4 regions of the Stenotrophomonas sp. STEN008 genome follow, and region 4 is predicted to be linked to each of the others. Evidence: predicted binding sites of a transcription regulator. Region 4 holds the regulator's gene; each other region holds the start of a gene.
The links. Region 4 encodes FliA, which starts transcription of late flagellar genes. Its sites were predicted from a motif close to TAAAGTTTNNCNNNCNNNGGCCGATAA; they were not measured.

Region 1 (4,207 bases), on a different contig from region 4:
GCTGGCCGCCGCCGAAGCCGACCTGCGCCGTGACCTGCCGCAGTTCAGCGCCGCCGATCTGCTGGGCCGCAACATCGACATCTTCCACCGCAATCCGGCCCACCAGGCCACCCTGCTCGACCGCCTCACCGGCACCTACCGCACGCAGATCCGCGTCGGCGGCCGGGCCCTGCAGCTGATCGTCAATCCGATCATCGGCGACGACGAACAGCGCCAGGGATTCGTAGTGGAGTGGGCCGACCGCACGGCCGAGATCGAGGTCGAAGAAGAACTCGGCCATATCGTCGATGCCGCCGCGCAGGGCGACTTCAGCGGCCGCGTCGGCACCGCCGGCAAGGAAGGCTTCTTCCTGCAGCTGGCGGAACGCCTCAACGGCCTGCTGGATGCCAACGCACGCAGCATCGAGCAGATCTCGCAGCTGCTGTCCTCGCTCTCGCGCGGCGACCTCACCGTGCAGATGCAGGGCGACTTCCACGGCGTTTACGCCCGCATCCGCGACGATGCCAACACCACCATCGCCGAGCTGACCCGCATCGTCGGCAGCATCCAGGCAGCCTCCAGCCGCCTCACCGGCGCTGCCGCCGGACTGGCGCAGGGCAATGGCCACCTGGCCAGCCGTACCGAACAGCAGGCGGCCAGCCTGGAGGAAACCGCCGCCACCATGGAGGAGTTGACCGCGACCGTGCGCCAGAACGCGGGACATGCGCGGCAGGCCAACCAGCTGGCCACCGATGCGGCCGACATCGCCGGCGAGGGGCGCACGGTCGTCGGCCAGGTGGTCACCACCATGTCCGCCATTGAAGCCTCCTCGAAGAAGATCGCCGAGATCATCAGCGTCATCGACGGCATCGCCTTCCAGACCAACATCCTGGCCCTCAATGCCGCGGTCGAAGCCGCCCGTGCCGGTGAGCAGGGCCGCGGCTTTGCCGTGGTCGCCAGCGAAGTGCGCACCCTCGCCCAACGCTCGGCGGGTGCTGCCAAGGAGATCAAGGGCCTGATCGACGCCTCTGTCGGCAAGGTCAGCGATGGCGCCGCACTGGTGCAACAGGCCGGCAGCACCATGCAGCGGGTCGTGGCCGCGGTGCAGCAGGTGAACCAGATCATGGGCGAGATCTCCTCCGCCTCGCAGGAACAGAGCATGGGCATCGAGCAGGTGAACCAGAGCATCGCGCAGATGGACGCCAGCACCCGCCAGAACGCCACGCTGGTGGAGGCGTCCACCGCGGCCACCCACGGCATGGCCGAACAGGCACAGCTGCTGGCGGCCGCGGTAGCGCGCTTCCACCTGCACGGAGGGGACGACAATCCGGCGGTGATGCAGCGTGTGCGGCAGATCGCCGGTATCGAGGAATGATGCCTTCGGCCCATTCCTTCGATCCCGGCCCGGCCGATGGAAGGTGATGAAACTCACACTTCATAATCCGGCGCGGTGGCCGATATCCCCATCGAGCCACGCGCCGGCGCGCGCAGGCGCCCGCCCCTGACCACAGATTCCATGTCCGACGGCAACGACACAGCAGTGCACGATGTCCATGCGGCCGACGCCGCGGATGAACGCTTCCTGGTCCGTAATCCGCGCCAGCTGCGGCAGCTGCTGCGCTCGCTGATCGAGCAGCGCTCCCTGATAAACGCGCATATCGACGGCCGCGATCGCTCGTTCCCGACCGCGCTGTTGGAACTGGACGAAGACGAGGACGTGCTGCTGATCGATGGCAGCCCGCAGGAGGCGTCCAACCGGGCAGCCGAGCAGGCCGATCATGTGCTGTGTTTCGCCCAGCTTGAGCGCGTGCTGGTGCGCTTCCGTCTGCAGGGGCTGCAGCGCGTGGACAACGACGGCCACGTCGCCTTCCGCGCTGCGCTGCCAGAGGAACTGATGCATCTGCAGCGGCGCGAACTGTACCGGCTGGAGACCCCCGTCACCGACTCGCCCCAGCTGCTGCTGCCGGCTGCGGACGGACGCCCCGAGGCGTTGTCGATGCGCGTGGTGGACATCAGTGGCGGAGGCCTTGCCGTCGCGGTGCCCAGCGACTGCGCCGTGTTCGGCCTGCAGCAGCGCTACGCGGCGGTGCTGTCGCTGTCGGATGGGCCGGATCTGGATATCGAACTGGTGGTCTGCAACCTGCTGCCGCAGCGCCAGCCCAACGGTACCGAAATCAAGCGCGTGGGGATGCGCTTCGACAGCCTGCCTCGCGGTGGCGACAGCGCCATCCAGCGCTACATCTTCCGGATCGACCGCCAGCGCAAGGCACGCCGGAACGGAGAGATGTAGCTGGCGCCGGCCGTGGCCTGGCGCCATCCGGTCCTCACCAGACGGGAATGTCCTGTCACGGCCCTGCCTAAAGTCCCCCCGCGCGGGGCCGATATCGAGCCTGACACCGGGACTTCCGGCAGAACCAGGACCCCTCGATGAACGACCAGACCCGCTCCGCCGCCAGCGCCGGCGGCGAATTCCTCAGCTTCACGCTCGGCGCCGAGCATTACGGCGTGGATATCCTCAAGGTGCAGGAAATCCGCGGCTACGATGCCGTCACCCGGGTGCCGGACGCACCGGATTACATCAAGGGCGTAATCAACCTGCGCGGAACCATCGTGCCGGTGATCGACCTGCGCCTGAAGCTGCGCCTGGAGAACGCGCGCTACGACGCCTTTACCGTGATGATCGTGCTCAATGTCGATGACCGTGTGGTCGGCATCGTGGTGGACAGCGTCTCGGACGTCATCCCGCTGTCGTCCGAACAGATCCGCCCGACCCCTGAATTCGGCGCTGCGGTCGATACCCGGTTCATCTCGGGCATCGGCACCCAGGACGACCGCATGCTGATCCTGCTGGACATCGAGACCCTGCTGGACAGCGCGGACATGGGCCAGCCGGCCCTGCTCGAGGACGCCGCCGCCTGAGTCTGCGTACCGCTTCACGTTGCTGTCACGAAACCCTTCAGTTCCCTGCGGCGGTGCCGATAGGGGGACAGAGGCCGGCCGCGCGGGAACGCGTACCACCGGCAAAAAACCATCACCCTCCCGGAGAACCACCCCGATGAAGTCCCTGCTCGCGCTCGTTTCGGCTGCCGCCCTGGCCACCACCGCGTCGTCCGCCCTCGCCCAGTCCTCGGACATGATCCCGCCGGAACTGGCCCCGCGCTCGGTGGGCAAGGACGGCATGGTCTGCGGCAAGGTCGAGAAGGCCCGCTTCGCCGAAGGTTCCGAAGGCCAGCCGACGTTCCTGTACATGGGCGGCGCCTTCCCGCGCCACACCTTCTCGGCGCGCATCGCCGGTGAAAACCGCAGCAAGTTCTCGTTCCCGCTGGAAACGCTGGAAGGCAAGACCGTGTGCGTGATCGGCAAGATCCAGCGCGATGCCTCGCGCGCCGAGATCGAAGTCAGCTCGCCGGCCGGCCTGAAGCTGGCCAACATCAAGTAATCCGCTGTCCGTCGCAGTCACGCCGGTCCTGGTGCCGGCGTGGCCGCCGCCGCAACCGGGCCCGATGCCCGTGCGCGTCTGCCTTAGGAGATCGCAACGCCCATGCCTTGGATCAACAACCTGAAACTGATGCCGAAGCTGATGGTGACCTTCGGCGTCATCCTGCTGGTGATGCTGCTGCAGGGCATCGTCGCCTATCGTGGCCTGCATTCGCTGAACAACGTCACCACCGAGTTGGCCGGTTCGCGCATGGAAAGCATCCGCCTGGCCGGCGAGATGCGCGGCATGCTCGGCGAGTACCGCAACAGTGCCTACCAGCAGCTGATCCGTGCCAGCGATGACGTCAAGGCCGACGCGCGCAAGCAGGCTGCCGCGCTGCGTACCAGCATGGACAGTTCCATCAAGGACTATCCGAAGCTGGTGGACAACGCCCAGCAGAAGAAGCTGTTCGACACCTTCGCCAAGGACTGGAAGGACGCCCTGGCCTCCTACGACAGCGTCACCGAGATGCTGGAACTGGACCTGCCGGACGACGCCATCGATACCTTCGTCGGCGAGACCCGCACCAAGCACCGCAAGGCCGCCGCGGCGCTGGAAGCCCTGATTGCCGAAGACAACCGCCTCGCACGCGCCTCGCGCGAACAGGCCGAATCCACCTATGCCGCTTCGTCCGTCCTGACCGTGATCGCCCTGCTGGGTGGCGCCGCGCTCGGCCTGGTGCTGGTGTGGCTGTTCGCCCGCGCCCTCGTCGGCAGCGTGCGTGGTGCCGTCTCGGTGGCCAATGATGTC
Region 2 (4,207 bases), on a different contig from region 4:
AGGCTGCGGTCTCTTCCAGATTGGCCGCCTGCTGCTCGGTACGCTGCGAGAGGTCGTGATGGCCAGCAACGATTTCACCGACACCGCTGTCCAGGCTGGCAGCGGCGCGCTGGATGCGGGTGACGATGCGGCCGAGCTGTGCGACGGTTGCATTGGCGTCGTCGCGCATGCGTGCGAACACGCCCTGCAGCTCACCTTCCATGCGCACGCTGAGATCCCCACGGGCCAACGCCGCCAGCAATGCCTGCAGGTCCCCCAGGTTGGTTTCAAAGGTGGACAGCAGGCGGTTGATGCTGGTGGACAGCGTATGCACGAAACCGTGCTTGCCCTGCAGCGAAATGCGCCCGTGCAGGTCACCCTGCGCGGCAGCGTCGACCAGTGCCGCCACCTCGGTCTCCAGCAGCGTTTCCAGCGCACGGCTGCGCCACTCCAGCGCCACGCCCAGGAACTGGTCGTCATCGACGATGGCATTGGCGATCAACTGATAGCGCACACCGGCATGACTGATTTCCCGCTCCTGGCGGTGGCGCGCGTCGACCAGGCTGGCCAGGGCCGGATGCAGGTCCCGCGCGTCAGTGCCGACCAGCGCGTCGGCCTGCAGGCCCAGCACGTGCCGCAACGCAGGATTGGCGTAGTCCACCTGGCCTTCGGCATCGACCACCATCAGCCCGGTCTGCGCGCAGTCCAAGGCCTGGCGTACGCGCGTGTTGCCACGGGCCATCGCACGCTCGGTCTCGATGCGCGCACGCAGCCGCTGCTGCATGTCCACCAGGCGCTGTGCCAGCTGGCCGATCTCGTCGTTGGCGTTGTGCACGCGCAACGTGGTATCGAGCCGGTCATCGGCGATGTCGCTGGCGAACCGCAGGGTGTCCTGGATCGGCCTGCGCACCGCGCGCAGCACCAGCAGCAGGCTGGTGATCAGCACGCCGGCCACCAGCAGCAGGGTGAGGGTGAACAGCACGCTCATGGTGCGTGCACCGGCCTGCTGCCGCGCCTGCGCCAGGGCCAGCGCCTTCACCTGTGCCTGCTGGAAGGCGGCGAGCGCAGGCGCCACGCCGGCAGCCGTCTCCAGCAGCGATTGCGTCTCCACATCAAGGCCGACGCGGGCAGCGGTATAGCCAAGCAGTGCCGACTGATAGGCGTCCATGCCGGTGCGGAGGGCCTCCTGCACGTCGGGCGGCAACCCCGCCAGCGCCAGATCGAACGGCAGCTTCTCTTCGCTGGCGCGGTCGGCATGAGTCGAATCGCCATCGAGCAGCAGCAGCGCTTCCTGACGCCGCATCTTCTGCAGGTGCAGCGCCAGTGCCGGCCGGTCCAGGCCATCCACCCGCTGCTGCAGGGCATCGGCGGCCTGCTGCAGCTGTGCAGCCAGGCCCGCATCACCACGCCCCATCTCGTCCACACGTTCGAACAGCGCGGCCACTCCCTGCGAGAATCCCTCGGCGGCCTCGGTGAGCGCCTGCAATGCCTTGCGGCGACCGGCATCCATCGGCATCGCCCTGAGCGCCTTCAGATCGACCTGCAGTGCCTGCTGGGCCGCCTGCAGCTGGCTGCGGTCGGCATCGTCGAAACTGCGTGCATACTGGGTCTGCAGGCGACGCGCCTCCGCCACCCGCGTCGCCAGGCGTGCGGCCAGATCGCTGCCACGCTGGTAACTGGCCTGGCTGCGTGCGGCCTGACTGCTGGCATGGCCGGTCCAGGCATGGACGGCGGCGATCGCCACCAGGCCCGCGCCGCAGACCAGCAGGGTGGCCTTGAGTTTGTTGGCCACGCTGAGCCGATGCGGCTGCAGCCAGACCAGCAGGTGTGGAAGCGCCGAGCGCATCGCGATGAGACGGGTGCGCAGGGACCGAAGGGGGACGGCGGCCGACATCACAGACTCCAGGCGCAAGGACGCACCTGTATCGGCCTGACCGGCGACAACTTTAGGCACATTGCCGAAGCCGTGGCACGCACCGTGCCGGTTGCGCTCTTTGTACCGGCCCCAGGCGACGGAGACGTGACACGGCGCCCGCGCTTGACCTCAACCCCGGTTGCGGTTGCACAGTGGGATTCTTCCCACCTGCCGCCCTCGCCATGACCCCGCTCGACGTCCCCCGTTATCTGCAGCGCCTGCAACTGGATGCTCCGCCGTCGCTGGACCTTGCCGGACTGACCCTGCTGGTGCAGCGCCACAACGCCCTGCTCCCCTTTGAAACCCTCAGCAGCCTGCTGCGCGACGCGGTGCCGATCGATCTGGACAGCGTGCAGCACAAGCTTCTCGACCAGCAGCGCGGCGGTTACTGCTTTGAACTCAACGGCGGCCTGCTGGCGCTCCTGCAGGCAGTGGGCTTCGACGCACAGCCGCTGAGCGCGCGCGTGCTGCTGGCGGCACAGGACAATGCCCCGACGGCGCGTACCCACCTGCTGCTGCGCGTGCACGTCGAGGGAGAGGACTGGCTCGTCGATGCCGGCTTCGGTGGCCTGACGCCGACGGTGCCGCTGCGGCTGCACGAAACGGCGCCGCAGGCCACGCCGCACGAGTCTTTCCAGCTTCAGCAGCTGGCGGGTGAAGACGACTTCGTGCTTTCCGCCCAGGCGGGCGACGCATGGCGCGCGATGTACCGCTTCGACCTGCGGCCGCCAGCGCCGATCGACAACGTGGTGGCCAACTGGTACGTGTGCACGCACCCGGATTCGGGTTTCCCCGGCCAGCTGCGCGCGTCACTGGCCGGCCCGGACTGGCGGCGCACCATCGGCAGTGGCAACTACACCGAGTACCGCCCCGGGCAGGCGCCGCTCAAGCGTCCGCTGCGCGATGCCGCCGACGTGCGCGACGTCCTGCAGTCGGCATTCGGCCTGCGCGTGCCGGACGATGCGCGGCTCGACCCGGCGATCAACGATTGGCTGCAGCGCTCGCACGCCGCATCACGGTAGCACCGCGCGGCACGGTGCCCGGGTTACAACGTCACCGGCGCCTGCAGCGCAATGCGGTTGCCCTCGCTATCGCAGATCTCGGCCACCCGCCAGTGGCCGGCATCATGCAGTTGCAGGTAGAAGGCGATGGCGCGAGCCAGGTCGCTGGCCGGAATCTCGACATGCGCGATGGGGTTCATCGTCGCAGGATAGCGCCGCCCTGACATTCCGTGCGCATCGTTGCGGGCATGCTGGCCTGCCCCCCTTCGCGGAGCGCTGCATGACCCTGGCCGATCACCGAAGTGCACTGGCGCCACTGGGCCATCTGCGCGTCGCCATCAATCTGGGGAATCCGGTCCTTGCGCAGGGCGACGCACGATCGCCGCGCGGCCCCTCGGTGGAGCTGGCCACCGCGCTGGCGCAGCGGATGGGCGTGCAGGCGCGATTCACCTGTCACGATGCGGCCGCATCGGTGGTCGCGGCGGCAGCCGACGACGCATGGGACCTGGCCTTTCTCGCCATCGATCCGGCACGTGCCGGCCGCATCGCCTTCAGTGCACCGTATGTGGAGATCGAAGGAACCTACCTGGTGCGCGAGGACAGTCCCGCGCGGCAGGTGGCCGATCTGGATCGCGATGGGCTGCGTATCGCCGTTGGCCGCGGTGCCGCCTACGATCTGTTCCTGAGCCGGGAACTGCGGCACGCCACGATCGAGCGTGCCGACACGTCGGCGACGGCCATCGATCTGTTTGACGTACGGCGCCTGGATGCCGCCGCTGGCGTGCGCCAGCCACTGCAGGCCTGGGCACTGCAGCATCCGGGACACCGCGTGCTCGCCGACCGCTTCACTGCGATCCAGCAGGCCGTGGCCGCACCTGCGGCGCGCCCCGCTGCCGCCCTGCGGGCCCTGTTCGACGAGGTCGAGGCGATCAAGGCAGGGCCCCTGCTCGAGGACGCTTTCGCACGTTCCGGACAGGCGGTCACCCTGGTGCGATGACGCAGCAGTGGCCCGCAGCACGCGACAGGTGGCTGCGTGCGCCGGGCCGGATCAGCCCTGCGTCTCCATGTGCCGCGCATGCTCGCTGGCCTGCGCATGCAACCACTCACGGAAGGCGAGGAATCCACGGTGGCGCGCCGAGCGCTGCGGATACACCAGCCAGTGCGGCCAGGCGGTTTTCAGCCGCTGCTCCGACAGCGCGACCAGCTGGCCCGAATCCAGCAGCAGGCGCGCGCGCGTCAGCCGGCCCAAGGCCACACCGACGCCATCGAGCGCTGCACGGTGATGCGCTTCCGAATCGTCGAGCACCGCCAC
Region 3 (4,207 bases), on a different contig from region 4:
GGCAATGGGACGCAACAACGTGCAGGTGCAGGGGGAAGCCGGCGAATGGCCGGCCGAGGGCGTGGACAGCGACGCCGGTGGCGGCTGATCTCAGTCTGTGAGAGGGCGGCCGCGAATACTTCGCGCACACTCATCCCCGTTGGAGAACGACATGCCTTTCTGGACCCCGGATGCCCTGCGTGCCTTCGCGCCGGCAATGGTCGGCTGGTGGCTGGCGGTAGCCGCCTGCCTGCGTTTGGAGCAACTGCACGGCGATGCCCGGGCGCAGGCGCTGCTGCCCACTCTGCAGGGCGGCGTGGTGGTGCTGCTGATGCTGACCCTGGGTGCCATCGTGGCCGCCTGCGTGCTGCTGTGGCGGTCGCGGCGCGGGGATGCGCCGGCACGCTGCTAGCCCTGGCGCTCAGTCCAGCACGCTGTTGGCATCAACCAGCCGCACGTCGTGCATCTGGTTGAGGTAGGCCTCGTAGTAGCCCTTGTGCGAGGCGCCGACGAGGGTCAGCATGCGGGTGCCCGGGTGCTGGCCCAGCACCTCGCGCATGTTGGCGACCATGCGCAGGTTGCGGGTTTCCCAGTAGCCGACATAGCGGCGGCCGAAGCCTTCTGGCGATGGTTCGACCAGGGCTGCGCCGAAATCGCTGTCGTAGACCCGGGCGACGGTGTCGGGCGCGTTGTAGTTCCGATAGAGCGCCAGCAGGCCGTCCGTGCTGCCGAGTTCGGCGTACAGGGCCGTATCGGCGGCCCGTCGTGCCTGGGTGGTGGGATTGTCCCAGGCCTTCATGACGGCTTCGCCAGCCGCCTTCTCCAGTGCCGCTGGCGTGGGCGAATCAGCGGTGTGGTCATCGACTGCCCACAGGCGTTCCAGGCCCAGGCGTGCGGCAAGCTCGGCCGCGATCAGGCTGACTTCGTTGCGTCGCGAGGCGCGTTTGTCGAGGAACTGCACCAGTTGCGGTGACAGGCTGTCTGCGGCGCGACGCTCCTGCGGCGGCAGGCGCAGCCACTGCACCAGCGCAGAGCCGTTCTCACCTGCGGCCAGGAACAGTGCGGCCAGCCGGCGACGCTGTGCGTGCGTCGGTGTGGCGGGCCATGCCGCCAGCACGCGATCGACTTCGGCATTGGCCGCTGGAACATCCAGACCGGTGGCGGCCTGGGCAGGTGCAGGATCGACGCAGTAACTTCCCACGCTCTCGGCATAGCGGGCGGGATTGCGGCGCATGAAATCGCATTGCAGTCCGGACAGGTTCTCCACCGCGATCGCCGTCGGCCGCCATGCCTGCAGGCGCTGCAGCAGCGGCTCCAGCATTGCCGGCTGGAAGGTCGGGGGCAGGCCGGACAGGTGCGGTGAGCCCAGCACCAGCACTTCGTTGACGCGGCCGGCGGGCGGGCCCTTGAGCTGTGCGGGGTTGAAACTCGGCCGATAGCCTGCATCGGCGGCCAGCGCGCCGCTGCTGCACAGGCCGAGGGCGAAAAGAGCAGCCAGGCGTGAAAACATGCGATCTCCGTGTCGATGGACGGTCCGTGGTGGGCGCATCCTTGCCTGTCCACCCCCTTGCCGACAGCCCCGATGGTCATGGCAACCTTTTCGTTGCAGGCTGCATCTAGGGGCCCGTCAGGCGCTGCAGGGGGAGGGGGCTGGACAGGGCCCGCTGCGGAGGGGCCTAAAGCCCGGAACGGAGGTGCCGATAACCTCACTGGATCCCGCTCCCGTCACCCGCTGCAGGACCCCAGGCTGCCCCGTCGGGCGGCCCGCGCAGTGTGTTCCGCCGCTCCCGGATGTCGATCGCACCCGCCCCCAGATGTTCTTGCCCGTTGCTCGAGAGGTGCCTGCCGGCAGCTGTAGTCCAAGCAATTGATGTCGCCGTCGGGCATCCCGCCTGGCGGATCGCAACCGCTTACCGGACACCGAGGATCAGACAATGCTCATTCCAGGCCTTACGGCAGGCGCACAGGCGCCAGCCGAGCTGCACACCCGTTGGTCGCCGTGGCGTTCCCTGCTGGGGGCGCTGGCGGGACAGCCTCGGCCCGGCAGGGTCGACAGCGATCGCGGTCATGCCGAGCTGGCCGCCCAGGTGGCCGCACTGCATCGCGTGCAGGCGGTGATCGAATTCGATCTGGATGGCACCGTCCTGCAGGCCAACGACAACTTCCTGCAGGCGGTGGGTTATCGTCTGGACGAAATCCAGGGCAGGCATCATTCGCTGTTCGTCGATCCCGATCAGGCGTCCAGCGCCGAGTATCGGGACTTCTGGGCCCGGCTGGGACGTGGCGAGTTCGACGCCGGACAGTACCGACGGCTGGGCAAGGGCGGGCGCGAAATCTGGATCCAGGCGTCCTACAACCCGGTGCTGGACCCGCAGGGCCGGCCCTTCAAGGTCGTCAAGTTCGCGACCGACATCACCGCGCAGAAGCTGCAGGCCGCGGACTCGGCGGGGCAGCTTGCCGCCATCGACAAGTCGCAGGCGGTGATCGAGTTCAGCCTGGACGGGCACATTCTCTCGGCGAACGCCAACTTCCTCGCCGCCACCGGCTACAGCCTGGAAGAGGTGCGCGGCCAACACCATGCGCTGTTCGTGGAGCCCGAGCTTCGCGACAGCGCCGAGTACCGCCGGTTCTGGGAAAAGCTCGGGCGCGGCGAGTACGACGCCGGGCAGTATCGGCGGCTCGGCAAGGGCGGCCGCGAGATCTGGATCCAGGCCTCCTACAACCCCATCCTGGATGGCAACGGCAGGCCGTTCAAGGTCGTCAAATACGCTACCGACATCACCGCGCAGGTGCATGAGAACCAGGCCATGCAGCGTGCGGTGGCGCAGACCCGGGAGGTCGTGGCGGCGGCCAAGCAGGGCGACCTGACTCGCACCGTCGCCATTGCCGACAAGAGTGGCCCCATCGCCGAGCTGTGCGATGGCGTCAACGCGCTGGTCGAAGCCATGGCGGGCATCATCGGCCAGATCAAGTTCGCTGCCGATACCATCGCGGTCGGCGCGACCGAAATCGCGCAGGGCAACAGCGACCTGTCGCAGCGCACCGAACAGCAGGCGGCCTCGCTGGAAGAAACCGCCGTGTCCATGAAGGGCCTGGCCGATACGGTGCAGCGCACGGCGGCCAATGCGCGCCAGGCAAGCCAGCTGGCCGGCGGCGCAGCGGAGGTGGCTGCGCGCGGCGGCAGCGTGGTGCACGAGGTGGTGGCGACGATGGCCTTGATCAACGCCTCCTCGCGTCGCATCGTCGACATCATCGGGGTGATTGACGGCATCGCATTCCAGACCAACATCCTGGCGCTGAACGCTGCCGTGGAGGCGGCCCGTGCCGGCGAGCACGGCCGTGGGTTCGCGGTCGTCGCCACCGAGATCCGCGAACTTTCGCAGCGCTCGGCCAGCGCCGCCAAGGAGATCAAGCAGCTGATCGACACATCGGTGGCCAATGTCGGTGCGGGCACGGCGCAGGTGGAAAGTGCTGGCCGCACGATGGACGAGATCGTGCTCAACGTGCGCAGGGTCAGTGACCTGGTCACCGAGATCAGCAGCGCCTCGCAGCAGCAGAGCGATGACATCCAGCAGATGAACCACGCGGTGGACCTGATCGACCAGGGAACCCAGCAGAACGCGGCGCTGGTCGAGGAAGCGTCCGCCGCGGCGCGCAGCATGGAAGAACAGTCGGCCCACCTGCTGCAGACCGTCGCCGGATTCCGTGTGCAGGGGGCGGCGGGCGGCGGTACCCTGCAGCATGGCGTGCCGACCCTGCGCGTGGTCTAGGCGCGCAGGGCAGGGGCCGCTGTACGTTCCGGCAAAGCCTCGCCGCGGACGCAGTTGCGGCCCGCGCGCTTGGCCCGGTACAGGGCCTGGTCCGCACGTTCGACCACGCTGTCCGGTTCCTGCCGAGCATCGGCAGCCAACCATGCCACGCCGATGCTGACGGTTACGCTGGACGGGCCGGACGGCAGCGCGGCGTCTTCGACCGCCACGCGGATGCGCTCGCCCATGGCCATCGCATGGGCCACGTCGGAGGAAGGCAGCGCAGCGATGAATTCCTCGCCGCCGTAGCGGGCGAGCAGGTCGTCACCGCGCTGCAGGCAGCCATCGATGATCGCGGCCACCGCCTGCAGGCGGCGATCGCCCTCCGGGTGTCCGTAGGTATCGTTGAGGCGCTTGAAGTGGTCGATGTCGATCATCAGCACCGCCAGGCCCAGGCCCTGGCGCCGCGCGCGCCGTTG
Region 4 (4,207 bases):
CCCATGCGTGGCTTGCCCTGTGCTTCGCGCAGATCGGGCATCTCCACACCGTGGTCGATGGCGTTGCGGACCAGGTGCACCAGCGGGTCGGCCAGGGCCTCGACCAGGTTGCGGTCAAGCTCGGTTTCGGCGCCGACCAGCTCCAGGTCCACTTCCTTCTTCAGCGAGCGGGCAACATCGCGGGCGACCTTGGGGAAGCGCGAGAACACCTTGCCGACCGGTTGCATGCGCGTGCGCATCACTGCCGACTGCAGGCGCGCGGTGGCGATGTCCAGGGTCGACACGGCGCGGTCCAGTTCCTCGTCGCGCAGGCGCGCACGCAGGGTCTTGAGCCGGTTGCGCGACAGCACCAGCTCGCCGATCAGGTTGACGATCGCATCCAGCCGCTTGGTATCCACGCGCACGGTGTGCTCGGCCTCGGCCACCGGCTTGTTGGCCGCGGGCTTGGCCGCGGCGGCCGCGGGGCGCGGTGCGGGCAGTGCAGGCGCCGGCGGGGCAGTCACGGGTTTCGCGCCCGGGGCGGCGCCGCCGTGCAGCTGGTCAAGCAGGGCTTCGAACTCATCCTCGCTGATCAGGCCATCGTCGGCCTTGGCCGGCGTCGCCACCGCGGTGGGGGCGTTGCTGCCGTGCAGCTGATCGAGCAGGGCCTCGAACTCGTCGTCGGTGATCAGGTCACCGGCAGCGGGCGCGGCCGCTGCGGGAGCGGCGGCGGCCGGCGCAGCAGCGCCGTGCACGTCGAACTGGGCGATCAGGTCCGGCGGGGCATAGCCGGGTTCGTTGCCGGAAGACACGGCATCCAGCATCGATTGCAGGTAGTCCAGGGATTGCTGTGCGGCATCGAAGTGATGCGGCTGCAGCACCGCCTGGCCAGCGCGGGCGGCGCCCAGTGCCTCTTCGGCGGCATGGCACAGCTCGACCATGGCGGTGATGCCGAGGAAGCCGGCGCCGCCCTTGAGCGTGTGATAGCCACGGAACACGGCGTTGAGCTGGTCGGCGTCCTGCGGCGCCTGTTCCAGCGACACCAGCTGTTCGCCGAGGCGATCCAGGATTTCCTGTGCCTCGATGATGAAATCGGCGGTGATGTCGTCGGATACCGCGCTCATGCTTACAGTCCCAGGTCCGACAACAGGTCGTCGGCGTCGTTCTGAGAGACCGCGTGACGGTCCAGTCCCTTCAGTGCCGGTCCGGCCAGCGCCGGATCGGTGCGATGCTGCTCCGGTGGCAGGCCCAGCGCGCCAAAGCCTTCGTGCACGCGGCGGACGATGCCGACCACGCGACGGATGATCTGTCCGGTCAGGTCCTGATAGCTCTGGGTCAGGGCAATCTCGGTCAGGTTGTGGCGGATGCGTTCCAGCTGCGCATCCTGCCCCGGCTGCAGGCCTTCGGCGCGCAGCTGTTCGGTGAGGCTGCGGCACTCTTCGGCCAGGTCCAGGGTGCGGTGCGTGGCCTGTTCGGTCATCGCCACCACATGGTCCAGGCGCGCGCAGGCGTCGTCCAGCTCGCCCGCCTCGCTGGGGACGGTCGGCAGTTCGCCCAGGGCCTGGCCCAGTTCGCGGGCCAGCCGTGACAGGCCGCTCATCATCGGCTGCGTGCGTGCGGCCACCAGGGCATCGATGCGCTGGCGCCAGGCGCTCTCGTCGCCGGATTCGAGCGCGTCGAGGGCTTCCTGCAGGCGCAGGGCGAGGGCGTTCTTGTCGACCGTGGCGTCCATCAGGCGCTGGCCGCCAGGCGTTCGAAGATCTTGCCCAGTTTCTCTTCCAGCGTCTGCGCGGTGAACGGCTTGATGATGTAGCCGTTCACGCCGCTCTGCGCCGCTTCGATGATCTGCTCGCGCTTGGCCTCGGCGGTGACCATCAGGACCGGCAGGGTCTTGAGCTTGGCATCGGCGCGGATCGCCTTGAGCAGCTCGATGCCGGTCATCACCGGCATGTTCCAGTCGGTGACCACGAAGTCGAACGGCTGGCTCTGCAGCATCGACAGTGCGGCATGCCCGTCCTCGGCTTCGGCGGTGTTGGTGAAGCCCAGATCGCCCAGCAGATTCTTGACGATGCGGCGCATGGTCGAGAAGTCGTCGACGATCAGGATGCGCATGTTCTTGTTCAAAGCGGAGTTCCTTTGTTGTTCAGTCGCCCGCGGTGGCCGTGGCCGCCGCAGGCATGTTCATTCTTCAAGCCCGGCATCCGCGGCCTCGAAGATCTTCAGCCGGCCGCGCAGGCGCAGCACGGCCTGGCCGTGGATCTGGCAGACGCGCGATTCGCTCACGCCGAGCACCGCGCCGATCTCCTTCAGGTTCAGCTCCTGCTCGTAGTACAGCGAGAGCACCAGCTGTTCGCGTTCGGGCAGATGGCCGATGGCCTTGCCCAGTTCGCGGCCGAATTCGCCACGTTCCAGGACCTGCTGCGGTGTGGGTCCGCCCTGGGCGACGGTGTCCAGTTCGCCCTGGTCTTCGATGCGCGATTCCAGGCTCAGCACCTGGCCGCGCGAGGCGTCCTCCATCAGCCGCAGGTATTCGGGCAGTGGCATGTCCATGGCCGCCGCCACCTCGGTGGCACTGGCTGCACGGCCCGTGGTCTGCTCCAGGCGGCGGATGGTGGCGGCCGCATCGCGGGCGCGCCGATGCACCGATCGCGGTACCCAGTCGCCGCGGCGGATCTCGTCGATCATCGAGCCGCGGATGCGGATCGAGGCATAGGTCTCGAACGAGGCACCCTGGTCGGCGTCGTAGCTGCGCGAGGCTTCGATCAGGCCCATCATGCCGGCCTGGATCAGGTCGTCCACTTCGACGCTGGCCGGCAGGCGTGCGGCCAGGTGATGGGCGATGCGCCGCACCAGGTCCGAGTGCTGGGCGATGACCTCGGTCGCCGCCGAGCGCTGGACTTCCCTGTACTGGGCCGCGCCTTTCATGCTGCCACCCCGCGTTGCTTGAGGATGCGCTCGAGGAAGAATTCAACGCCACCGCGTGGCTCGGTGGGGGCCTGCCAGCGGGCGGTGCGACGGGCGATCTCGGTGATCGCCAGCGCCGCCGGGCTGGATGGATAGGCCTTCACCACCGGCTGCTGGCGCTGCACCGACAGGCGCAGCCAGTCATCCTGCGGCACGCAGCCCAGGTAGTTCAGCGAGACATCGGCAAGGAACTTCTCGCAGACCCGGGTCAGCTTTTCATACAGCACGCGGCCCTCGTTGGGGTCGCGCACCATGTTGGCCACCACCTGGATGCGGTCCACGCCGCGCTCGCGCGACAGCACCTTGATCAGTGCGTAGGCGTCGGTGATCGAGGCCGGCTCGTCGCAGACCACGACAACGGTGTCCTGTGCGGCCTGGCAGAAAGTCAGTACGCCATCGGTGATGCCGGCGGCGGTGTCCACCACCATGATGTCCAGCTCGCGTTCCAGTTCGGAGAACACGTTCACCAAGCCGATGTGCTCGGCCGGGGCCAGCTCGGCCATGTGCCGCCGACCGGACGCGGCCGGCACCACCAGCACGCCGTTCGGACCTTCGACGATCACGTCTTCCAGCGAGCAGCGGCCGGCGACCAGATCCGCCAGGGTGTGGGTGGGATTCAGGCCCAGGATCACGTCGATGTTGGCCAGGCCCAGGTCGGCGTCGAGCAGCAGCGTGCGCTTGCCCATGCCGGCCAGCGCCACGGCCAGGTTGGCCGAGACGTTGGTCTTGCCGACGCCGCCCTTGCCGCCGGTCACGGCGATGGTGCGCACAGGGCCGAGCGGCTCGCTGCGGGTGGCCGACAGCGGGAAGGTCTTGGTCAGCTTGGCGTACTCACGCGACGGCATGGTTCAACTCCGGGTTGCAGGGCATATCGGCCGCTCGGCGCAAATCTTCAAGGCGAAGTACAAGATTGGCCGCGCTGGCCCGGTGCAGGTCGTCCGGAACGTCCTGGCCATCGGTCACCCAGGTGATCGGCAGCGCGTGGTCTACCGCCACTGACAGGGCGTTGCCGAAGCGGCCGGTCTCATCCAGCTTGCTCAGCACCAGGCCCTGCAGGTTGGCCGAGCCGAAGCGGCGCACCACCTCGTCCATGTCGCCAAAGCTGGTATTGGCCGGCAGCACCAGCAGAGTGCGGACCTGGCGGGCGGCACGCAGCCACTGCAGCTGCGCGGCCAGGGCGCGGTCACGCGGGCCCAGGCCGGCGGTATCGATCAGCACCAGCTTGTAGTCCTTCAGCCGCTCCAGCAGCTGGTCCAGGTCGGTA

Region 1: ACVOME_RS18290 (chemotaxis protein CheW) is a predicted target of FliA. The motif match lies at 2,338-2,364, and genes of this name have one in related genera.
Region 2: ACVOME_RS00430 (methyl-accepting chemotaxis protein) is a predicted target of FliA. The motif match lies at 1,902-1,928, and genes of this name have one in related genera.
Region 3: ACVOME_RS14700 (methyl-accepting chemotaxis protein) is a predicted target of FliA. The motif match lies at 1,657-1,683, and genes of this name have one in related genera.

Annotation. Positions count from the first base shown of each region.
Region 1 covers NZ_JBRRET010000066.1:1,473-5,679, reverse strand. Annotated here, with positions in the region: gene ACVOME_RS18300 (methyl-accepting chemotaxis protein) at 1-1,354, shown strand, start outside; gene ACVOME_RS18295 (flagellar brake protein) at 1,496-2,269, shown strand; gene ACVOME_RS18290 (chemotaxis protein CheW) at 2,407-2,898, shown strand; gene ACVOME_RS18285 (hypothetical protein) at 3,035-3,418, shown strand; partial or broken gene ACVOME_RS18280 (methyl-accepting chemotaxis protein) at 3,521-4,207, shown strand, end outside.
Region 2 covers NZ_JBRRET010000001.1:83,892-88,098, forward strand. Annotated here, with positions in the region: gene ACVOME_RS00430 (methyl-accepting chemotaxis protein) at 1-1,873, opposite strand, end outside; gene ACVOME_RS00435 (arylamine N-acetyltransferase family protein) at 2,077-2,916, shown strand; gene ACVOME_RS00440 (VOC family protein) at 2,940-3,095, opposite strand; gene ACVOME_RS00445 (transporter substrate-binding domain-containing protein) at 3,176-3,892, shown strand; gene ACVOME_RS00450 (LysR substrate-binding domain-containing protein) at 3,944-4,207, opposite strand, start outside.
Region 3 covers NZ_JBRRET010000034.1:5,447-9,653, forward strand. Annotated here, with positions in the region: gene ACVOME_RS14685 (PAS domain S-box protein) at 1-88, shown strand, start outside; gene ACVOME_RS14690 (hypothetical protein) at 152-391, shown strand; gene ACVOME_RS14695 (DUF5694 domain-containing protein) at 401-1,489, opposite strand; gene ACVOME_RS14700 (methyl-accepting chemotaxis protein) at 1,914-3,749, shown strand; gene ACVOME_RS14705 (GGDEF domain-containing protein) at 3,746-4,207, opposite strand, start outside.
Region 4 covers NZ_JBRRET010000005.1:149,819-154,025, reverse strand. Annotated here, with positions in the region: gene ACVOME_RS04505 (chemotaxis protein CheA) at 1-1,103, opposite strand, end outside; gene ACVOME_RS04500 (protein phosphatase CheZ) at 1,106-1,711, opposite strand; gene cheY (chemotaxis response regulator CheY) at 1,711-2,103, opposite strand; gene ACVOME_RS04490 (RNA polymerase sigma factor FliA) at 2,161-2,904, opposite strand; gene ACVOME_RS04485 (MinD/ParA family ATP-binding protein) at 2,901-3,788, opposite strand; gene flhF (flagellar biosynthesis GTPase FlhF) at 3,775-4,207, opposite strand, start outside.